2 regions of the Anaerozeibacter quisquiliarum genome follow, and region 1 is predicted to be linked to the other one. Evidence: predicted binding sites of a transcription regulator. Region 1 holds the regulator's gene; the other holds the start of a gene.
The links. Region 1 encodes LexA, which represses DNA repair genes until DNA is damaged. Its sites were predicted from a motif close to CNAACANNTGTTNG; they were not measured.
Positions count from the first base shown of each region.

Region 1 (4,963 bases):
TTCGTTCGGCGACGGCAACCTGCGCCACGCGGCGCTGGCGGTATACGGCAAGGAAGTGGCGGCCGCGCTGACCGACGTCGATCAGATGGAGGGGGCGCTGCGCATATCGGGGCTGGTCGGCGTGGGCGACTGCGCGCGCCCCACCCGCTCCGCCCAGTACTTCTTCATCAACGCGCGCGTGGTCAAGTGTCCGCTGCTCTCGCAGGCGCTTGGGGCCGCGTGCGCCGGGCGCGTGACGATCGGCATGCACCCGATGGCCATGTTAAGCCTTCAGTTGCCGCCCCACGCGGTCGACGTCAACGTCCACCCCAACAAGCTCGAGGTGCGCTTCCGCGACGAGGCGGGCGTGCGCGCAGCCGTCGATCAGATGCTGCGCCGCGCGTTCGAGGGCGAGCGCCTGCTCGACGTCGAGGCCGCCACCCGCCGCGCGGAGCCGCTGATCCAGCCGTCGACGCTAAAGATCGAGCGCGTCGAGGTGCCCGGCGAACAGACCGAAGTCGATGCCAAGCAGGTTCGAGCCTACGCCAGACAGACCGAAGTCGAGACGTTTGGAGCGTCGCGCAACCCCGAGGGCCGGGGCGGATATTCTCCGCCCGCCCCCGCGCCGGCTGAGGCCCCGCCGCTCGCCCCGCGCGATTTGCGGCTGAACGAGGCGGCGCGCGCCTGGCCGATGACCGTGTCTCAGGTACCGTCGCGCCCGGAGCCGGTTGCCCAACAGGCGGAGCAGCTCTCCGCGGTGCCCCCGCCCGAAGAGACCGGCGCGCCCCGGTACCGGGTGATCGGCGTGGCGCTCGACACCTACCTGCTGGTGGAGGCGAAGGGCAGCCTGATCCTGATCGACCAGCACGCGGCGCACGAGCGCATCCTGTACGAGCAATACGCCCCGCGCCTCGACGGGCCGGGCGCGTCTCAGCCGCTGCTGACCCCGGCGGTGGTGCCGGCCTCGCCGCGCGAGATCGCGCTGGTGCAGGAAAACATAGATTTGCTTGCCGAGGCCGGGTTCGAGGCGGAGCCGTTCGGCGAGCGCGCGCTGGCGGTGCGCGCGGTGCCGTTCATCTTGGGCAAGGCCGACGTGCCCGCCTTCTTCCTCGAGATGGTATCGCGGCTCGACCAGCTCAAATACGCCGCGCGCGACCGGCGCAAGGGCGAGCTGATTCAGATGGCCTGCAAGCACGCGGTCAAGGGCGGCGACCGGCTGAGTACAGACGAGATCGAGGCGCTGCTTCAAGCGATGGAGGACACGCGCTCGCCCGCGACCTGCCCGCACGGCCGGCCGGTGCTGCGCGTGCTTACGCAAAACGAACTGGAGAGGATGTTCAAACGTCAGCAGTAATCTGATCGTCATCTGCGGCCCGACCGCGTCGGGCAAGAGCGCCGTCGCGGTCGAGCTGTGCAGGCTCATCGGGGGCGAGGTGGTGTCCTGCGACTCGATGCAGTTGTACCGCGGCATGGACGTGGGCACCGCGACGCCGACCGAGGCTGAAATGGGCGGTGTTGCGCATCATTTATTGAATATCCTGGACCCATCGGAGTCGTTCTCGGCGGCGGCATACCGTGCGCGCGCGATTCCGGTGATCGAGGACATTCGCGCGCGCGGACGGATACCGGTGCTGTGCGGCGGCACCGGGCTGTACGTCAACGCGCTCACCAGGCCGCTCGGCTTTGCCGAGCCGGGCGACGAAGCGCTTCGGCAGGCGCTGCAGGCGGTGGCGGACGGCCCGGGTGGTCGGCGCATCCTGCACGACCGGCTGCGCGCAATCGATCCCGACCGCGCCGCGCGGCTGCACGAAAACGACGTGCGGCGGGTGATCCGGGCGATCGAGGCGCATCAACTGACCGGGCGCACGGCGGGCGAGCGCGCGGCGCTTGACCGCGAACGCGAGGGCGACTACCGGGGGCTGCTGTTCGCGCCTGACTGGCCGCGCGCTACGCTGTACGAGCGCATCGACCGGCGCGTCATGGAAATGATGCACCTCGGGCTGCCCGCCGAGGTGGACGCGCTGATTGCGGCCGGCGTGCCCATGACGGCCACCGCGATGCAGGCGATCGGCTACAAGGAGCTGATCCGGGCGCGCGAGGGTTTCATCACGCTGGACGAGGCGGTCGGCCTGATCCAGCAAGGCACGCGCCGCTACGCCAAACGCCAGCTGACCTGGTTTTACGCCGACCCGCGCGTACAATGGGTGCCGGCTGAGGAACGCTCAGCCCAGGATATTGCCCGGGAAATAAAGGAAAGGCTTCAAGTGAATGGGCATTCAGTTGGGTGAAATCAGCCCGGCGACGCGCGACTTCGTCGCGCGCTGCGCACGGGACTGCGAACCGGTCTTTGAAAAGCTGTTCGAGGTGGAGCGGCAGAACACGCGCAAGGTGCTCGCCGCCCTCCAGCGCCGGCGCGTGTCGGCGCGCCACTTCGCGCCCACGACCGGCTACGGTTACGACGACATCGGGCGCGAGGCGCTGTGCGAGATATTTGCCGACGTGATGGGCTGTGAGGCGGCGCTGGTGCGCCCCCAAATCGCCTCGGGCACCCACGCGCTGGCGCTGTGCCTGCAGGGGGTGCTGCGACCGGGCGATGTGCTGGTGTCGGCCACCGGCGCGCCCTACGACACGATGCGCCAGGTGATCGGCACCGAGGGCACGCCCGGCCAGGGCTCGCTGCTCGAATATGGCATAGAGTACCGCCAGGTAGAGCTTGAGGACGGCCGCATCGACGTGCCCGCGGTGCTCGCGCAGATGGACGATGCCGCGCGGCTGGTGCTGATCCAGCGCTCGCGCGGCTACGACTGGCGGCGCTCGCTGTCGGTCGCCGAGATCGACGAGGCCGCGCGAGCGATCCGCGCGGCGCGCCCGAACGCATGGGTCATGGTGGACAATTGCTACGGCGAGTTCACACAAACAAGCGAGCCCGCCGCCGACCTGATCGCGGGCTCGCTGATCAAGAACCCCGGGGGAGGGCTGGCCCCGACCGGCGGGTACATCGCGGGCCGCAAGGAGGCCGTCGAGCTCGTGGGTTACCGCCTGACCAGCCCGGGCATCGGCGCGGAGGTGGGCTCCTACGTCGGTGGCTACCTGCCGTTCTACCAGGGGCTGTTCTTGGCCCCGCACGTGACGATGCAGGCGGTCAAGACGGCCGTGCTGGCCGCGCGGGTGTTCGCAAAGCTCGGTTACGAGGTACACCCGGCCTACGACGCGCCGCGCGGCGACATCATCGAGGCCATCAAGTTTGGCGAGCCCGACAGGCTGATCGCGTTCGTGCGGTCGATTCAAAAAGCCTCGCCGGTCGACAGCGAGGCCATACCCGAGCCCTGGGCCATGCCCGGTTACGAGGACGAGGTCATCATGGCCGCCGGCACCTTCGTGGCCGGCGCGTCGATCGAGCTCAGCGCCGATGCGCCGATCCGCACGCCCTACATCGGCTACCTGCAAGGCGGTTTAACGTATGCCCACGGCTACACCGCGATCGAGAGCGCGGTGGAAGCGCTAAAATAACCTGAACAACGCCGCCACGCGCCCGAGCACCGTCACTTCTTCGGCATAGATCGGCTCCATGTGGCGGTTCTCGGGCTGCAGCCGAACGCGCTTTTTCTCAAAATAGATGCGCTTGACCGTGGCCTCGTCCTCGATCATGGCCACCACGATGTCGCCGTTCTCGGCATCGGGCTGCTTGCGCACCACCACGATGTCGCCGCTCAGGATACCGGCGTCGATCATGCTCTCGCCTTCGACGCGCAGCGCGAACAGGTCGTCGCCGCGCGCGCTCATGTGCTGCGGCAGCACCAGGTAGTCCTCGATGTTCTCCTGCGCCAGGATGGGCAGCCCCGCCGTCACCTTGCCCAAGAGCGGCACCGCGCGCCCGCGCGGATTGTCGAGCACCTCCATCGCGCGCGGCTTGGTGGCGTCGCGCCGGATATAGCCCTGCCGCTCGAGCTCGTTGAGATGCCCGTGCACCGTGGCGGTCGACTTCAGCCCCACCGCCTTGCCGATTTCGCGCACCGACGGGGGATAGCCCCGCTGTTCGATCTCCTGCTTGATGAATTCCAGGATCTTGCCCTGATTTTCCAAGCCGCGCCCGCGCGTACGCATATGCATCAACCTCCCCGTATATGCAGCCAGTATAGCACAAACAAGGACGTTTGGCAAACGTCCGTTTGTCCTGTTTGGCGTGAATGGCGATAATTCACCATCAATTAACACGCAAAGGCGCACAGGGGAGAGGCCCCGCGCGGCACCGGCCCGGCGTTTGGCCCTTTACACGCAGGGGGAATTGACATCGCACGAGCCGGGCGGTATACTAATGCAGGGGCCGTCTGGGGCGTATCGCAAAGCGCCGCCCACGCCGGCCCGTGCCTTTGCCTGAATCGGGAGGATTTTTGAATGCGACGCTTGTGCGTACTGGATGAAACCATGGTGTGCAATGAATGCGGCGAATGCAGCCGCTGCGACTTGGACCCGGATAAGGTTTGCGATAACTGCATGCGCTGCATCAAGAGCGACGCCGATTACCTGGCCGTCGAAATCGATGAGATCATCGAGGGCGAGGGTACGGGGGAGTAGGAAGTGAGGCCCTTCCTCGCACCCGAATCTATTCGCAAAAGACAGCTTTTGCGAATAGATTGAGGGGATTCGCGCCTGGAAGGCGCGCAAATCCCCTCAATCTACCGCTTCGCTTCGCTCCGCTTTCGCAAAAGCTGGGCGCCCGTTTGGGGTGACGACAAGGTCGCGGGGGCTCGCGCTTCGCGCATTGCCTTGGGGTTTTTGGGGCTCGCGCTTCGCGCATTGCCTTGGGGTTTTTGGGGCTCGCGCTTCGCGCATTGCCTTGGGGTTTTTGGGGCTCGCGCTTCGCGCATTGCCTTGGGGTTTTTGGGGCTCGCGCTTCGCGCATCGCCTGCTGGGTTTTTTTGGGGCTCGCGCTTCGCGCATCGCTATAATAAATACAATAGCAAGAGTATTGGGAGGTTCTTCC
Region 1 covers NZ_JBISDI010000015.1:21,328-26,290, reverse strand. Annotated here, with positions in the region: gene mutL (DNA mismatch repair endonuclease MutL) at 1-1,333, shown strand, start outside; gene miaA (tRNA (adenosine(37)-N6)-dimethylallyltransferase MiaA) at 1,335-2,267, shown strand; gene ACH6CV_RS08420 (methionine gamma-lyase family protein) at 2,248-3,489, shown strand; gene lexA (transcriptional repressor LexA) at 3,481-4,083, opposite strand; gene ACH6CV_RS08410 (hypothetical protein) at 4,375-4,554, shown strand.

Region 2 (4,963 bases), on a different contig from region 1:
CCGGACGGTGCCGGTCATGACCACTTGGTAGGCGTATCCACGCTCGACCGGCATTGTCTCTCTGATTTCGACGCCGTTCTTCCCGCTGCCCGAATCCGTCCATCGGCCGATGACGGCCCACGCGCCGTCTTCCTTCTTTTGCCGGAGCTTCACTGTAATGGACACCTTGCTGCCGCTCGCTGTGGGGCTTGCAGATCCCACGCAGGTGGCCTTGCCGCCGCTGCCGATCGTCAATGTGGCCTTGGCATCCGCCACGCCCACATAAAACAGCTCTTTCCCATGATCCCGGAACTCCGACGCATAACCCGCCGCCGGAAGCAGCATGAGCAGCGCGAACAGCCAAACAAGCTTCTTTATATCGACAAAAACTCCCTTCTCAATACGTTTCACTGTATAAAACGATTGAGAAGGGAAAATGTAGCAGTTAATATTTAATTTAATAATTACTTAATCATGGTGACGCTCTCGGACACCTGTTTCGCGGTTTCCAGATCGCCGTCATATCGAACGACAAAGAACCTGTCCGCCACCGCCCAGGTCACGAAGCAATAACCGTCGGCCTCCTGCTCCGCAAACATCGCCTGTTGTCCCTGGATCGTGCCGTACCCGAGCTTCGCGCCCTCGGTGTTGATGAACATCCGGACGTCCGCCGTGTTCTCGTCGAAGTACAGCGATTGGTCCGCCGCGTTGTCGTACCGCACGCGGCACTCGATTTCGTCGCCCCGCACCTGCGCCAGCGCGAAACCCTCCGGCACGTAGGCGGGGTAGTAGGCGCCCGGCCAGTCCCCGGGCACGTCCACGAAGCGCTCCCCGTCCACCTCAAGCCCCAGCTCGGTGCGCACCTCGGTGGTGCTGATTAGGAAGCGCGTCAGGTACACGCGCAGCGGCCGGATGGCCGCCAGCGCCGCCGTGCCGCCGAGGAACGCGATCAGCAGCGCGGCGGCCGCCACCCGGCCCACGCGCGGCAGGGTATGGCGAAAAAAGCGCCGCCGCCGGTTGCGGCCAAGCCCCTTTTCCAGCGCGCGGTGCAGCGCGGGCAGCGCGCGCTCGTAGGCCGCCTTCGCCTCCTCGGCCACGGCGCCGCCCTCGGCGGCCAGGCGCGCGGCGCGGCGCTGCTCCACCCGCCACATAGCCTCGCGGAACAGCGCGTCCTCGTATTGCTCGCGCGGCGTCATGCCGTCACCGCACGCATAAGCCATCGGCGTTCATCTCCTCCCACATGGCCCGGGCGTGCGCTCTGGCGCGCTTGAGCAGCGGCCGGACGCTGTCGCGCTTTACGCCCAACACCCCGGCAATCTCCCCGTCGGACATCTCGCGCACGTACTTCATGCCGAGCGCCGTCTGGTCGCGCTCGGGCAGCCGCTCGATGCACTCGACCAGCCCGGTCACCGTTTCCTCCCACAGAAGGGCCGCGTCCACGTCCTCCTCGCTTGAGGGAATCCGCTCGAACATATCCTCGGGATCGCCCCCATGGATATGGTCGTTCTTCCTCAGAAGATCCAGCGCGACACTGCGCACCGTGACGATGACGTAGGCGCGCAGCTGGTGATCCTCAAGGCGCATCAGGACCGCAACCTGCTTGATGAGCCGCTCCGCCGCCTCCTGAACCGTATCCTCGGCATCCTGCGGCACGTCCAGCAGCCTGCGCGCCTGGGCGTACATGAGATCATATTGCTCCTGATATAACCGCGCCATGAACACGCGCTCGCCGGCATCCTCGATCCGGGCGATGGCGATTGGGAGCATCATCATAAGGCCACACCCCCTTCGTTTTTCTTTGATAAGTATATATTACACCATACATCCATTGCGCGCAAGCGCCCGACCCGCGAAGCACAGGCAAATTCACCGCTTGATCGAACAGTTGTTTTGTGGTATAATGCGCGCATAGACGACACATTGGAGGACAAACGCATGGCGGACAAGAGGCCGGAAAAGAAGCCGGCGGTGCGGCGCACGACCTCGGACGAGCGCAAGAAGGCGCTGGACGTGGCGCTGTCGAAGATTGAGAAGGATTTCGGGAAGGGCTCGGTCATGAAGCTGGGCGACGCCTCGGCCCGGATGCAGGTGGAGGTCATTCCGACCGGCTGCCTGCACCTGGACTTCGCGCTGGGCGTGGGGGGTCTGCCGCGCGGGCGCATCATCGAGATATTTGGGCCGGAGTCGTCGGGCAAGACCACGCTGGCGCTGCATGTACTGGCCGAGGCGCAGAAGATGGGCGGTACCGCCGCGTTCATCGACGCCGAGCATGCGCTCGACCCGGTGTATGCGAGCAAGCTGGGCGTCGACATCGACGAGTTGTACGTGGCCCAGCCCGACAACGGCGAGCAGGCGCTCGACATCACCGAGGCGCTGGTGCGCTCGGGCGCGATCGACGTGGTGGTGATCGACTCGGTGGCGGCGCTGGTGCCCAAGGCCGAGATCGACGGCGACATGGGCGACAGCCACGTGGGCCTGCAGGCGCGGCTGATGTCGCAGGCGCTGCGCAAGCTGGCCGGCGTGATCGCCAAGACCAACGCCATGGCCATCTTCATCAACCAGCTGCGCGAGAAGGTGGGCATCTCCTACGGCAACCCCGAGGTGACCACCGGCGGCAAGGCGCTCAAGTTCTACGCCTCGGTGCGCATCGACGTGCGCAAGGGCGAACCGCTCAAGAACGGGTCGGACATCATCGGCTACCGCACCAAGCTCAAGGTGGTCAAGAACAAGGTGGCCCCGCCGTTCAAGATGGCCACGGTGGACATGCTGTTCGGCGAGGGCCTGTCCCGGACCAGCGCGCTGCTCGATTTGGCGATTGAGAAGGAAATCATCCAGAAAAGCGGCGCGTGGTACAGCTACGGCGACCAGCGCATCGGCCAGGGCCGCGAGGCCGCGCGCACCTTCATCCGCGAGCATCCCGAGATCGGGGAGTCGGTCGAGGCGCAGATCCGCGAGGAATTCGCGGCCGGGCGGATCGAGGTCGCGCACGACGAGGGCGACGCCGAGGACGAGGCGGACGGGGCGGACGAGGAATAAGGAGGCGAGACGCATGGACATCGCAAAATATCTGGACCACGCGGTGCTGGGGCCCGCCATGACGCCGGACGAGGTGCGCGCGGCGATTCGGCTGGGCATCGACTTGAAGGTGTATTCGGTCTGCGTGCGCGGCGCGGACATCGAGATGGCGCTTGAGATGTGCCGGGGCACCGGCACCCGCGTGGGCTGCGTGCTCGACTTCCCCTACGGATTTTCGGGCGCTGAGGTCAAGCGCGCCGCCGCCAGGGACTACGCCGCGCGCGGCGTTTGTGAGATCGACATGGTGATGAACTACGGCTACGCGCTCGGCGGGCGCTGGGACGTGGTGGAGGAAGAGGTGCGCGGCGTGGTCGAGGAAGCGCACGCGCGCGGCGTTCTGGTCAAGGTGATCTTCGAGACCAGCCAGTGGCCGGTCGAAAAGATCGCGGACGGCGTGGAGGCCTGCGTGCGCGCCGGGGCGGATTTCGTCAAGACATCGACCGGCTTCAACGGCGCGGGTGCGACGGTGGAGGCGGTCAAGGCCATGCTGGACGCCGCCAAGGGGCGCATCAAGGTCAAGGCCTCGGGCGGCATCCGCGACTACGCGACCGCCAAGATGTACTTGGAACTGGGCGCGGACCGGCTGGGCGTGGGCTCTTCGGGCTCGAAGGTCATCTGCGAGGGCCAGGGCACATCGACGCAAGCGTATTAGAGCAGGGGATCAAGGCTCGGCATCCCCGCATGAGCGTGAATGGGAGTCCAGAGGGTTTTGCTCTGGACTCCCATCAGCGTTCACGCGGGGGAGACGCCCCCGTTGCCTTCCTTTACACCCGGCCGATCAATTCATACAGATAGCGCTGGAACGGCCGCTCTACCCTGGCGGCGGTCTCCAGCACCTCTTGGTGGCTCAGCGGCTGGTCAAGTACGCCGGCGGCCATGTTGGTCATGCAGCTGGCGGCCAGCACGCGGAGCCCTGCGTGGCGCGCCACGATGGCCTCGGGCACCGTGGACATGCCCACCGCGTCGCCGCCCAACAGGCGCGCCATGCGGATCTCCGCCGGCGTCTCGAACGAGGGGCCGGTCATCCACGTATACACGCCCTCGCGCACCGGGAAGCCCTGCTCCCGCGATACCGCACGCGCCGCGTCCAGCAGCGCCGGGTCATACACCCGGCTCATGTCCGGGAAGCGCGCGCCCAGCTCGTCCTCATTGGGGCCGAACAGCGGGTTCGCGCCGGTCAAATTGATGTGGTCGGTAATCAGCATCAGGTCGCCCGGCTCAAACGCCGTGTTGACCGCGCCCGCGGCGTTGGTCAAGATCAGCACACAAACGCCCATCGCCTTCATGATGCGCACGGGCAGCGTGACGTCCGCGAGGGCATGGCCCTCGTAGTAGTGCAGCCGCCCCGACATGATCGCGCAGGGCTGGCCGTTGACCGTGCCGAAGATCCACTTGCCCGCGTGACCCGGTACCGAGGATACTTTCATGCCCGGCACCTCGGCATAGGGTACCGCCGTCGGGTTCTCCACCCCGGTCAGCAGAGCGCCCCAGCCCGAGCCCAGCACCACGCCGACGCGGGGCTCGATGCCGGCGCGCGTCTTCAGAAAGGCCGCCGCCGCCTCGATTTTCCGCATGTATTCGCTCATATGCACCTCCGCGCTTATGAAAGCTTCACATCGCCCCAGAACGAAGTGCCATCGATCGTATTCTTGACGCCCAGCGCCTCGAGCACCGTGGCCGACACGTCGGCAAAGCTCGCGCGCTCGCCCAGATTCACGCCCTCCTCGGCCTGCAGGCTCCACAGCAGCACCGGCGTATGTTCGCGAGTATGGTCGGTGCCGGTATAGGTGGGGTCGCAGCCGTGGTCGCCGGTCACGATCAGCAGGCCGTCCTCGCCCAGCAGCCGCATGATCTCGGGCAGGTGCTTGTCAAACGCCTCGAGCGCGCCCGCATAGCCCTCGGGGTCTCT
Region 2 covers NZ_JBISDI010000025.1:3,271-8,233, reverse strand. Annotated here, with positions in the region: gene ACH6CV_RS11725 (hypothetical protein) at 1-390, opposite strand, end outside; gene ACH6CV_RS11720 (DUF4367 domain-containing protein) at 444-1,199, opposite strand; gene ACH6CV_RS11715 (RNA polymerase sigma factor) at 1,180-1,752, opposite strand; gene recA (recombinase RecA) at 1,915-3,015, shown strand; gene deoC (deoxyribose-phosphate aldolase) at 3,029-3,706, shown strand; gene ACH6CV_RS11700 (purine-nucleoside phosphorylase) at 3,819-4,640, opposite strand; gene ACH6CV_RS11695 (phosphopentomutase) at 4,655-4,963, opposite strand, start outside.
Region 2: the regulator LexA is predicted to act here: its motif matches at 1,858-1,871, upstream of recA (recombinase RecA).